One region of the Streptomyces spinoverrucosus genome, then DNA from elsewhere that is predicted to be linked to it. Evidence: riboswitches for the same ligand, from Rfam matches in the RefSeq annotation. Region 1 holds a riboswitch; each other region holds the start of a gene.
The links. A riboswitch is a leader RNA that binds a small molecule or an ion and turns the genes downstream of it on or off. The one in region 1 is predicted to bind cobalamin.
Positions count from the first base shown of each region.

Region 2: it holds a riboswitch for cobalamin, as region 1 does, so the genes downstream of both, I2W78_RS06920 (5-methyltetrahydropteroyltriglutamate--homocysteine S-methyltransferase) here and metE (5-methyltetrahydropteroyltriglutamate--homocysteine S-methyltransferase) in region 1, are expected to answer to the same signal.
Region 3: it holds a riboswitch for cobalamin, as region 1 does, so the genes downstream of both, I2W78_RS06950 (CoA-acylating methylmalonate-semialdehyde dehydrogenase) here and metE (5-methyltetrahydropteroyltriglutamate--homocysteine S-methyltransferase) in region 1, are expected to answer to the same signal.

Region 1 covers NZ_JADPZX010000002.1:7,168-11,356, forward strand. Annotated here, with positions in the region: gene I2W78_RS35495 (metal ABC transporter permease) at 1-569, opposite strand, end outside; gene I2W78_RS35500 (metal ABC transporter ATP-binding protein) at 566-1,201, opposite strand; cobalamin riboswitch at 1,326-1,549, shown strand; gene metE (5-methyltetrahydropteroyltriglutamate--homocysteine S-methyltransferase) at 1,723-4,041, shown strand; gene I2W78_RS35510 (FAD-binding dehydrogenase) at 4,116-4,189, opposite strand, start outside.
Region 2 covers NZ_JADPZX010000001.1:1,507,498-1,511,686, reverse strand. Annotated here, with positions in the region: gene mmsB (3-hydroxyisobutyrate dehydrogenase) at 1-6, shown strand, start outside; gene I2W78_RS06930 (enoyl-CoA hydratase) at 3-794, shown strand; gene I2W78_RS40300 (short-chain fatty acyl-CoA regulator family protein) at 963-1,523, opposite strand; partial or broken gene I2W78_RS06920 (5-methyltetrahydropteroyltriglutamate--homocysteine S-methyltransferase) at 1,427-1,984, opposite strand; cobalamin riboswitch at 1,973-2,193, opposite strand; gene I2W78_RS06915 (3-hydroxybutyryl-CoA dehydrogenase) at 2,417-3,286, opposite strand; gene aceB (malate synthase A) at 3,283-4,189, opposite strand, start outside.
Region 3 covers NZ_JADPZX010000001.1:1,514,570-1,518,758, forward strand. Annotated here, with positions in the region: gene I2W78_RS06945 (acyl-CoA dehydrogenase family protein) at 1-223, opposite strand, end outside; gene I2W78_RS06950 (CoA-acylating methylmalonate-semialdehyde dehydrogenase) at 229-1,752, opposite strand; cobalamin riboswitch at 1,948-2,121, opposite strand; gene I2W78_RS06955 (cobalamin-binding protein) at 2,194-3,123, shown strand; partial or broken gene I2W78_RS40305 (GNAT family N-acetyltransferase) at 3,280-3,453, shown strand; gene I2W78_RS06965 (ABC transporter ATP-binding protein) at 3,599-4,189, opposite strand, start outside.

The DNA.
Region 1 (4,189 bases):
ACCGCGACCAGCACGAGCAGCACCAGGGTGAGCCGCTCGACCCGTACGCCGGAGGACAGGGCCAGTTCACGGTCGTACAGCAGCAGGGCGAGATCGCGGCGCCGCCACCAGAACAGGGCCGGGACGACGACGGCCAGGGCGCCGATCACCCACAGGTCGGCGGTGCCCACCGACAGGATCGACCCCCACAGCAGCGCGAACGCGCCCGCCGCGTTGACCCCGGAGACCGCGAGCACGAGCAGTGCGGCCGCGATCGCCAGGCTCATCAACAGGCCCATCGCCCCGGACAGCCCGTCCGGGGTGCGGGCCAGCGGCGCGACACCGGCCCCGGCGAGAGCGCAGGCGAGCAGCGCGCACAGCATCGGGTCGAGGCCGGTCAGCAGACCGACCGCGATACCGAGCAGCGCCACGTGCATCATCGCGAACCGCACCGGCATGATGTCGAGCCCGACGATCACGACACCGATCACGGGCAGGCCCACGGCCGCCAGCAGCAGGGCGACCCCCGCGCGCTGGACCGGGACGAGCTGCAGCAACTGGCCGACGTCGGCCGCGGCCAGGGCGTTCACCGCACCTCCCGCAGACAGCCCGCGGCCATCTCCAGCACCCGGTCGCAACGGTCGGCCAGCGCCCTGTCGTGCGTGACGACCACGACGGTCACCGGCAGGGACAGCAGCACGTCGGCGGCCTCCTCCTGCCCGGCGAAGTCGAGCGCCGCGGTGGGCTCGTCGGCCAGCAGCACCCCGGCGCCGGCGGCCACACAGCCGACCGCCCGTGCCAGGTACATCCGCTGCAACTGGCCCCCGGACAGCGTGTGCAACGGCCGGTCCACCAGGTGTCCCACGCCGAGCTTCGCCGCCGCCTCCACCGCCTCGGCCCGCGCGCCACCACTCGCCAGCAACTCCCCGGCCAGCAGCGGAAACCGGCCGACCGCCGGTTTCTGCGGAATCCACGCGCACACCCGGCGCCGCCACGCCCACTCGGCCGCGCTGCGGGTGTCCCGGCCTCCGACCAGGATCCGGCCGCCGCACTGGCGGTGCAGGCCGAGCACCGCCCGCAGCAGCGTGGTCTTGCCCGAGCCGTTGGTACCGGTCAACGCCACCCGCCGGCCGGCCGCGACGTCGAGGTCGACGTCCCGCACGGCCTCCACACGGCCGTGCCGGCAGGCGACATCGCGCATCACGACGTCCAGTCCGTCCATGCCACCTCCTCACTCCTCCACAGCAGTCGGAAGGAAGGGGCGGCTGGTTCCCGGCGCGTCCTCGCGTGTCCCACCTCACCATCCGAATGCCGGACGCGCCCTCCCCTCCCCCGCGCCGCCGCGTAGGCTGACCCACGCAGCTGGTTCGCCCCGTCAGCCAGGCGGGAGCGTCGTAAGAGGGAACCCGGTGGGAATCCGGGACTGCCCCGCAGCGGTGAGCGGGAACGACCGCCGTCTTACGCACTGGGCCCCGAGGAAATGGGCCTGGGAAGCGACGGCCAGTAGGTGCCTCGTACGACACGAGGCGTGCCCGCGAGTCCGAAGACCTGCCAACTGCCCGCGCGCGACCCCTCGTGCGTGGACATCCCGGTGACCTCGAGGGCGGGTCGGCGTACATACCAGGCGGACGACCGCGCAGCACCTGCTGCCGCGCGACGTGGTTTCCGTCCGGTTCGTCACCCCTTCGCGCTCTCGTCCCCGTCTCCGGGATCTCAGGGATTCATCTCGCGAAGGAGATCTCCGTGACCAGCAAGTCCGCAGCCGCGGCAGCACGGGCCACCGTGTACGGCTACCCCCGCCAGGGACAGAACCGGGAACTGAAGAAGGCGATCGAGGGCTACTGGAAGGGCCGCGTCACCGCCGACGCCCTCCGCACCACCGCCGCCGAGCTCCGCGCCGGCAACTGGCGCCGACTCGCCGAGGCCGGTGTCCACGAGGTGCCGACCGGTGACTTCTCGTACTACGACCACGTGCTCGACACCACCGTCATGGTCGGCGCGATCCCCGAACGGCACCGGGAAGCCGTCGCCGCCGACGCGCTCGACGGCTATTTCGCCATGGCCCGTGGCACCCAGGACGTGGCGCCGCTGGAGATGACCAAGTGGTTCGACACCAACTACCACTACCTCGTGCCGGAGTTGGGCCCGGACACCGTCTTCGCCGCCGACTCCACCAAGCAGGTCGCGGAGCTGAAGGAGGCCCTCGCCCTGGGCCTGACGGCCCGGCCGGTCCTCGTCGGCCCCGTCACCTACCTGCTGCTCGCCAAGCCCGCACCGGGCGTGCCCGCGGACTTCGAACCGCTCACGCTGCTGGACCGGCTGCTGCCCGTGTACGCCGAGGTGCTCGCCGACCTGCGTGCGGCCGGCGCCGAGTGGGTGCAGCTCGACGAGCCCGCCCTCGTCCAGGACCGTACGCCCGCCGAACTGAACGCCGCCGCCCGCGCCTACCGCGACCTCGGCGCGCTGCCCGACCGGCCCAAGCTGCTGGTCGCCTCGTACTTCGACCGGCTCGGTGACGCCCTGCCCGTGCTGGCCAAGTCGCCCGTCGAGGGCCTCGCGCTGGACTTCACCGAGTCGGCCGCCGCCAATCTGGACGCCCTCGCCGCCGTCGGTGGGCTGCCCGGCAAGCGCCTGGTCGCCGGTGTCGTCAACGGCCGCAACATCTGGGTCAACGACCTGTCGGCGTCGCTCACCACCCTCGGCACCCTGCTGGGCCTGGCCGACCGGGTGGACGTGGCCGCCTCCTGCTCCCTCCTCCACGTGCCCCTCGACACCGGCCTGGAACGGGACATCGAGCCGCAGATCCTGCGCTGGCTCGCCTTCGCCCGGCAGAAGACCGCCGAGATCGTCACCCTCGCGCGCGGCCTGGCCCAGGGCACCGACACCATCGCCGCCGAACTGGCCGCGAACCGCGCCGACCTGGCCTCCCGCGCGAGCTCGCCCATCACCCACGACCCGGCCGTCCGGGCCCGCGCCGCCGCCGTCACGGAGGCCGACGCCCGCCGTTCCCAGCCGTACGCCGAGCGGACCGCCGCCCAGCGCTCCCACCTCGGCCTGCCCCTGCTGCCGACCACGACCATCGGCTCGTTCCCGCAGACCGGCGAACTGCGCGCCGCCCGCGCCGACCTGAGGGCGGGGCGGATCGACGACGCCGGCTACGAGGAGCGCATCAGGGCCGAGATCCAGGACGTGATCTCCTTCCAGGAGAAGACCGGCCTCGACGTCCTCGTGCACGGCGAGCCCGAGCGCAACGACATGGTCCAGTACTTCGCCGAGCAGCTCACCGGCTACCTCGCCACCCAGCACGGCTGGGTCCAGTCGTACGGCACCCGGTACGTCCGTCCGCCGATCCTGGCCGGCGACATCTCCCGACCCGAGCCGATGACCGTGCGGTGGACGACGTACGCCCAGTCCCTCACCTCCCGCCCGGTCAAGGGCATGCTCACCGGGCCGGTCACCATGCTCGCCTGGTCCTTCGTGCGCGACGACCAGCCCCTCGGCGACACCGCCCGCCAGGTCGCCCTCGCCCTGCGCGACGAGGTGAACGACCTTGAGGCGGCGGGCACTTCGGTGATCCAGGTCGACGAGCCCGCCCTGCGCGAAACCCTGCCGCTGCGCGCCGCCGACCGCCCCGCGTATCTGGCGTGGGCGACGGAGGCGTTCCGGGTCACCACCGGTGGCGTGCGCCCGGACACCCAGATCCACACCCACATGTGCTACGCCGAGTTCGGCGACATCGTCCGGGCCATCGACGACCTCGACGCCGACGTCATCAGCCTGGAGGCCGCCCGCTCCCACATGCAGGTGGCCCGGGAGCTGGCCGCGCACGGCTACCCGCGCGAGGCCGGGCCCGGCGTGTACGACATCCACTCCCCGCGCGTCCCGAGCGCCGAGGAGGCGGCCGAACTGCTGCGCACGGGGTTGCGGGCGATCCCCGCGGAGCGGCTGTGGGTCAACCCCGACTGCGGGCTGAAGACCCGCGGTTGGCCCGAGACCCGGGCGTCCCTGGAGAACCTGGTCGCCGCGGCCCGCACGGTCCGCGGGGAGTTGTCCGTGTCCTGACCCGGACGAATCCGAAGGAGGGGCCGGGGCGCCGCGAGTGTCCCGGTCCCTCTCCGGGGGCCGACCGAGCCGGTTCAGGTCGCGGTCGCCTCGGCCGCCGCCCGTCCCGCCGCGCGGCCGGAGAACAGGCAGCCGCCGAGGAAGGTGC
Region 2 (4,189 bases), on a different contig from region 1:
GCATGAGCAATGACGCCGAGAACACCTACGCCACGATCCGCGTCGAACGCAAGGGCCGCACCGCCCTGCTCACTCTCGACCGCCCGAAGGCCCTCAACGCGCTCAACCTCCAGGTGATGGAGGAGGTCGTGGCGGCGACCGAGGCCCTCGACCGGGACCCGGACTGCGGCTGCATCGTGATCACCGGATCGGAGAAGGCGTTCGCGGCCGGGGCCGACATCAAGGAGATGCGGCCGCAGGGGTACATGGACATGTACCTGAGCGACTGGTTCACGGCCTGGGACCGGCTGGGGCAGCTGCGCACGCCGACGGTCGCCGCCGTCTCCGGGTACGCGCTGGGCGGCGGCTGCGAACTGGCCATGCTCTGCGACATCCTGCTCGCCGCCGACACCGCCGTCTTCGGGCAGCCGGAGATCAAGCTCGGTGTCATCCCCGGCATCGGCGGCTCCCAGCGGCTCACCCGCGCGGTCGGCAAGGCCAAGGCCATGGAACTGTGCCTGACCGGGCGCACCATGGACGCCGCCGAGGCCGAGCGCGCGGGCCTGGTCTCCCGGATCGTGCCCGCCGACGAACTGATCGGAGAGGCGCTGAACGTCGCGGAGACGGTGGCGGGCATGTCCCTGCCGGTCGCGATGATGGCCAAGGAGGCGGTGGCACGGTCCTTCGAGACGACCCTGGCGGAGGGCGTCCGCTTCGAACGGCGGCTCTTCCACGCGGTGTTCGCGACTGCGGACCAGAAGGAGGGCATGGGCGCGTTCGTCGACAAGCGGCCGCCCGAGTTCCACCACAGGTAAGCGTCGGGTGAGAGGACGTTCGCTGACGTGAGAGGGCTCGCGGAACCATCCGGGGGCCCTTTCGCGTTCTCCGAGCACCGATGGCGTCCGGCGAGGAGCGGAGGAACCGAGTGGCCAAACGACCCCAGCCGCGCCGCATCACCCTCGGCGGCCACGAGGCGGTCGCCCTCACCGTGGAGGAGTACGAGCAGCTGATCGCCAGCCGTCGGCAGATCGGCGGCCAGAGCGCCCGCGTGCGCGTGCTCGCTCAACAGGCCAAGCAGACCGAGCAGTTCCTTGAGGAGTTGGAGGTGCTGGTCGGGGCTCGACTAGCACGTACGTCCGCCGGTCGGGGTCGATGGCGAGCCGTCCCCCGGCCGGGGGACGGGCCCGTTGGGCGCAGTCACGGCGTTCGCAGATCCGGCAGCCCAGGCCGATGGGCGTCGCGGCGCGGGGGTCGTCCAGGGCAATGCCCTCGGCGTAGACGAGCCGGTGCGCGTGGCGCAGTTCGCAGCCGAGCGCGACGGCGAACTCGGCGCGCGGGGCGTGATGGCCGAACCCGCCCCGGGTGATGGTCCTGGCGACCCAGAAGTACCGCTTACCGTCCGGCATTTCGGCGACCTGCGTCAGGATCCGGCCCGGTGCTGAGAACGCGTGAGCGTGCCGAGGTCGCGGTAGGCGCGCTCGACGGCGTTCAGTTCCGCAGGCGTGCGGTCCTGTACGAAGGCGGGCTCGTCCAGCTGGACCCACTCGGCGCCGGCCGCGCGCAGGTCGGCGAGCACCTCGGCGTACACCGGCAGCAGGCGGTCGAGCAGGGTGAGCGGCTCGAAGTCCGCGGGGACGCCCGGTGCGGGCTTGGCGAGGAGCAGGTAGGTGACGGGGCCGACCAGGACCGGGCGGGCGGTCAGGCCCAGCGCCAGGGCCTCCTTCAGCTCGGCGACTTGCTTTGTCGAGTCGGCCGTGAACACCGAGTCCGGGCCCAACTCGGGCACGAGGTAGTGGTAGTTGGTGTCGAACCACTTGGTCATCTCCAGCGGCGCGACGTCCTGGGTGCCGCGGGCCATGGCGAAGTAGCCGTCAAGGGTGTCGGCCGCCATGGCCGCGCGGTGGCGCTCGGGGATCGCGCCGACCATGACGGTGGTGTCGAGGACGTGGTCGTAGTACGAGAAGTCACCAGTTGGCACTTCGTGGATGCCGGCGTCGGCGAGCTGCAGGTGGCAGGTCTTCGGACTCGCGGGCACGCCCTCGTCGTTCACCGAGGAGGACACCTACTGGCCGTCGCTTCCCAGGCCCGGTACGTCGGACCCAGTGCGTATGACGGCGGTCGTTCCCGCTCACCGCTGCGGGGCAGTCCCGGATTCCCACCGGGTTCCCTCTTGCGACACCCCGCCATGGGGTCCCCCCATGCTTTTGGGCTATGGGGGAGGACGGGGTGAACCAGCTGCTCCGGCCACCCTACGGGGTGTCGTCCCTCGGGCAAGGGAGCCGTCCGGGCTCTGGAAGGTGACACAGAGCACGTCGGAGGCGGAACGCCGAGGGGCGGGAAGCGCCGCACTCGCGCTTCCCGCCCTTCCCAGTCGCGCCGCGCGGGACCCTCACCCCTGCGGCGGTGCGGGCCCCTCAGCCCGCGTCGTACCAGGCCCTCAGCCCTGGTCGTAGGTGTGGAAGCCCCGGCCGGTCTTTCGGCCCAGCAGCCCCGCCTCGACCATCCGCTGGAGCAGCGGGGGAGAAGCGTAGAGGGGTTCCTTGAACTCGTCGTAGAGCGACTCGGCGATGGACGCGACGGTGTCCAGGCCGATCAGGTCGGCGAGTTTCAGCGGGCCCATCGGGTGGGCGCAGCCGAGCTCCATGCCGGTGTCGATGTCGGTGGCGGTGGCGAAGCCGGACTCGGCCATCCGGATCGCCGACAGGAGATACGGGATGAGGAGCGCGTTGACGACGAAGCCCGCCCGGTCCTGGGAACGGATCACCGTCTTGCCGAGGGCCCGGGTGGCGAAGTCCTCCACCGCGGCCGTCGTCGCGGCCGACGTGTGGAGCGAGGTCACGACCTCCACCAGGGGCAGTACGGGCACGGGGTTGAAGAAGTGCAGCCCGACCACTCGGTCCGCGCGGCTCGTAGCCATGCCGAGCCGCATGATCGGCAGGGAGGAGGTGTTGGTGGCGAGCACCGCCTCCGGATCCTCGACGATCTTGTCGAGCGCGGCGAAGATCTCGGTCTTGGCGTCGGCGTTCTCGATCACGGCCTCGACGACGAGCTGCCGGTCGGCGAGGTCGTCCAGGCTGCTGGTGAAGCCGAGCCTGGCGAGGGCGTCACCGGCGGCTTCCTGGGTCAGCTTCCCCCGCCGCACCGCACGGTCCAGGGAACCCGCGATCCGGTCGCGGGCGGCGCGGGCGGCGATGGCATCCGCCTCGCAGACCACGGTGTCGAGCCCGGCCCGTGCGCACACCTCCGCGATGCCGGCGCCCATCTGTCCGCCGCCGACCACGCCGACGCGTCCGATCGCCGCGCTCATGCCGCGGCCTCCGTCCGTCGTACCAGGTGCCGCGTGTAGGCGTCCGGCGTGAAGAACAACGGCAACTCGCCCGTCAGCGCGGTCCGTTCGAAGAGGGCGCGGATGTCGTCGACCGGCGCCCACGGGTACTCGGCGCCGAGCGCGGCGGTCTCGTCGTCGAGGATCTCCTCCACGGTCTCCCGGTCGATGACCCGGTGCCGCAGCCACTGCCAGATCTGCACGCGGGCGATCTCGGCGGTGGCCGCGTCCTCCATCAGCCCGTTGATGGCGACCGCACCCTGCCCGCGCAGCCAGGCGGCGAAGTAGCGCAGCGCGACGGAGACGTTGGTGCGGACCCCCTCCAGGGTGGGCGGGCCGCTGATCCTGCGCACGGACAGCAGGCCGGCCGGGGTCACCTCGACGTCGTCGCGGGTCCGGTCCAGCTGATGGGGGCGTTCGCCGAGGACACCGTCGAAGACCTCGCGGCAGACGGGGACGAGTCCCGGATGGGCGACCCAGGAGCCGTCGAAGCCGTCCTCGGCCTCGCGCTCCTTGTCCAGCCGGACCTTGGCGAGCGCGGCCTCGTTGGCGGCGGGGTCCTTGCCCGGCACCTGGGCCGCCATGCCGCCGATGGCGTGGGCGCCGCGCTTGTGGCAGGTGCGGACGAGGAGTTCGGTGTAGGCCCGCATGAACGGGGCGGACATCGTGACCTTCGCCCGGTCGGGCAGGAGGAAGTCGGTGCGGTGGCCGAAGGTCTTGATCAGGCTGAACAGGTAGTCCCAGCGGCCCGCGTTGAGCCCGGAGCTGTGCTCGCGCAGTTCGTAGAGGATCTCCTCCATCTCGAACGCGGCGGTGATCGTCTCGATGAGGACGGTGGCCCGGATCGTGCCGCGCGGGATGCCGAGCAGCTCCTGGGCGAGGACG
Region 3 (4,189 bases), on a different contig from region 1:
GCGTCTCGAAGACGAGCACGCCGTCGGCGCGAGTGAGGCCGGAGCCTCCGGACTCCTCACGGACGTACACGCCGCCGAGGCCGAGACCGGCCGCCTTGCGGAGCACGTCGACGGGGAAGTGCTTGTCCCGGTCCCAGTCGAGGGCGTGCGGGGCGAGATGGTCCTGGGCGAAGTCGAGGGTGGTCTCGACAAGGGCCTGCTGGTCCTCGGTGAGCATGGTCATACCGCTCACCCCATCGTCGGGATGGTGAAACTGGCGCCTTCCCTGAGGCCGGCGGGCCAGCGTGAAGTGACCGTCTTCGTACGGGTGTAGAAGCGGATCGCGTCCGGACCGTGCTGGTTCAGATCGCCGAATCCGGAGCGCTTCCAGCCGCCGAACGTGTGGTAGGCGACCGGCACCGGGATGGGCACGTTGACGCCGACCATGCCGGTGTTCACACGCCGGGTGAAGTCGCGGGCGGTGTCGCCGTCCCGGGTGAAGATCGCGACGCCGTTGCCGTAGGTGTGCTCGCTGGGCAGGCGCAGGGCCTCCTCGTAGTCGGCGGCGCGGACGACGGACAGGACCGGGCCGAAGATCTCCTCCTGGTAGATGCGCATGGAAGGAGTCACCCGGTCGAAGAGGGAGGCGCCCGCGAAGAAGCCGTCCTCGTGGCCGGGGAGGGTGAAGTCCCGTCCGTCGACGACGAGTTCGGCGCCCTCCTCGACACCGAGGTCGACGTAGGAGCGGACGCGGTCGACGGCGTCTTGGCCGACCAGGGGGCCGAAGTCGGCGTCCGGGTCGTCGCTGCGGCCGATGCGCAGGCCGGCGATGCGGTCCTTGAGGCGGGCCACGAGGGCGTCGGCGGTCTGTTCGCCCACCGGTACGGCCACGGAGATCGCCATGCAGCGCTCGCCCGCCGAGCCGTATCCGGCACCGATCAGGGCGTCGACGGCCTGGTCGAGGTCGGCGTCCGGCATCACGATCATGTGGTTCTTGGCGCCGCCGAAGCACTGGGCGCGCTTGCCGTGGGCGGCGGCGGTGGCGTAGACGTGCGCGGCGATCGGGGTGGAGCCGACGAAGCCGAGGGCGGCGACGCGCGGGTCTTCGAGGAGGGTGTCGACGGTCTCGCGGGCGCCGTTGACGACGTTGAGGACGCCGGGCGGCAGGCCCGCCTCCAGGAAGAGTTCCGCGAGGCGGAGCGGGACCGACGGGTCGCGCTCGGAGGGCTTGAGGATGAAGGCGTTGCCGCAGGCCAGGGCCGGGGCGGCCTTCCACAGGGGAATCATCGCGGGGAAGTTGAACGGGGTGATCCCGGCGACCACGCCGAGCGGTGCGCGCAGCGAGTGCACGTCGATGCCCGTGCCCGCGTTGTCGGTGAACTCGCCCTTGAGCAGGTGCGGGATGCCCGCTGCGAACTCGACGACCTCCAAGCCGCGTTGGATGTCACCGTGCGCGTCGGCGATGGTCTTGCCGTGCTCGGAGGACAGCAGCCGGGCCAGCGCATCCTTCTCCTCCTCCACAAGCTGGAGGAAGCGCAGGAGCACACGCGCCCGGCGCTGCGGGTTCCAGGCGGCCCATTCGCGCTGGGCCTCGGCGGCGTCGGCGATGGCCGCCGCGGTCTCGGCACGGTTCGCCAGCGGTACATGGGCCTGGACGCGGCCGGTGTTGGGGTCGTACACCTCGCCGTAGGCCCCCGATGTACCCGGGGTGTGCTTGCCGCCGACGAAATGGGTCAACTCGCGCACAGCGGCGCGGTCGTGTTCGCGGACCATCGATGCCTGCTCTCGTCAGGTGGGATCCGGGGATGGCACGCCGGTCCGGCACCTCGGGACGCTCGTGGCGTCGGGGTGCGGGGCAGCGCGAGATCGCGTATGGCTCGAAGCCCGTCCTCGTCAGAGAACGGGGGATTCACCTGGGTCGTGGGTGCACACCGGTGCCATGCGTGTCTGCTCCATCCTCGTGGACAACACGGAACAAATCCCACGGCCGGTATCCTGACTCCCGGATCAGCGCGCGCCGTCCGCCTTCCCGACATCCAGCTCGTCAGTGGCGTATCTCTCGACGGCGTACTCCCCGGTCACAGTGGCGGGACCGTGCCGGATTCACACCGGCTTCCCTGCACCGCGGGCCTTCCCCACGAATATATAGTTGGACGTCCTAGTAAATCCAGTCCTGCCGTGCGGCGGATGACATCGGGCGCCTAGGGTCGCGGTATGCGCATCGTCTCCCTGCTGCCCGCCGCGACCGACATCGTGGCCGAGCTCGGCCTCATCGAACGGCTGGTCGGCCGGACCCACGAGTGCGACTGGCCTCCCGCTTCGGTGACCGGCGTACAGGTCGTCACGCGTGCGGAATTCACCCCGGACGACCTCACCAGCCGCGAGATCTCCGACGCCGTGGGCGGCTCGGCGCACTCCGGGTCGTCCCTCTACACCCTCGACACCGAGGCCCTGGCCGGCCTCCGCCCGGACGTCGTCCTCACCCAGGACCTGTGCGACGTGTGCGCCGTGTCGTACGAGAAGGTGAGCCGGGCCGTACGTGTCCTGGACGCCGGCACCCGCGTCCTCAGCCTGGAGCCGCGCACTCTCGACGACGTACTGGACTGTCTGGTCACGGTCGGCGAGCTGCTCGGAGTGCGGGAGCGGGCCGAGCAGCGTCGGGCGGAGCTGCGGGCCCGGCTCGACCGGGTCCGTGCTGCGGTGGCGGGGCGGGACCGGCCGCGCGTCGTCGCCATCGAGTGGCTGGACCCGCTGTGGCCCGCCGGACACTGGGTGCCCGAGCAGATCACCCGCGCCGGGGGCGAGCCGCTGCTCGCCGCGCCCGGCGAACACACCAAGCCGATGACCTGGGAGGCCGTACGCGCGGCCCAGCCGGACGTCGTCCTGGTGCTGCCCTGCGGCTTCGCTCCCGAACGGACGCTGAAGGAACGGGAGTTGCTGACCGCTCTGCCCGGCTGGGCGGACCTGCCCGCCGTCCGGGCCGGCCGGGTGTGGGTGCTCGACGGCCCGGCCTACTTCAACCGCCCCGGCCCGCGCGTGGTCCGTGGCGCGGAGGTACTGGCGCATGTCCTGCACGGTGTGCGGGCCGGGGAGACGGTTACGGCGGCGGAGGCGCGCCCGTTCGAGGACGACGCCCGCCGCTGAAGCGGGTCACGACCGGCGCCGGAAGCGGTGCTGGTACCGCAGGTGGATCAGCAGGGCGTACAGCACGGCGCGCGCCGTTCACGCCAGATACAGGCCGGGGAGCCCGAGGCAGAGAGGGACGCCGAGGAGCCAGGTGTCCCGCGCCGCCGGAGCCCCGAGCTCGCGGTCCGCGCCGATGCCCGGGGCGCCGGTCTCGCGGGCAAGCTCCTGGAGGCCGTGACCGCCGACGCCCCCGAGGGCCGCTCCTGGCTGCTGACGTCCGTCCAGTCGCCACGAGCCATGTCCTTCTACCGCCACCAGGGCTGGACCCCCGCCACCCCGCCCGTTCCCTGGCCCCCCAACCCCTGTAACCACGGCCCCAACCTCGGTAGGTAGGCCCGAACACCGGAAGCGGTGCGGGAATGCCCAGTCGTCTGTCGAAGCGGTGCACTCTCCTCATCCGGCTACGACATCACCGGTCAGCAGCTGACGAGTCCTATTGGGGATCGAGTTGCATCACCTGTGTGGCAGTCGTTCCCGTGGCGGTGGCGGCCAGGTAGGTGATGCGGAGGGTGCCGGTGGTGGGTTCGCGGTCGACGAGGACGTTGACGCCGTAGACCGACTTGATCAGGTCCGGGGTCAGCACGGCCTCCGGGGTGCCCGCCGCGGCGACCTCGCCGTGGTCGAGGACGACGATGTGGTCGCAGTAACGGGCGGCGAGGTTGAGGTCGTGCAGGGCGACGACGCAGGTGACGTCCAGTGATGTCAGCAGGTCGAGGAGTTCGAGCTGGTGGCGTATGTCGAGGTGGTTGGTGGGTTCGTCGAGCAGGATCTCCTGCGGTTCCTGGGCGAGGGCGCGGGCGAGTTGGGCACGCTGCTTCTCCCCTCCGGAGAGGGTGTGCCAGCTCTGGTACTGCTTGCCGGTGATGTCGGTCCGTTCCAGCGCCGCGTCGACGATCCGCCGATCGTGCTCCGTCAGCGCGTCGAAGCGGCCGCGGAACGGTGTGCGCCCGAGTTCCACGACCTGGCGGACGTTGACGTGGTGGTGGGCGGACACGTCCTGTTCGACGACGGCGAGCCGGCGGGC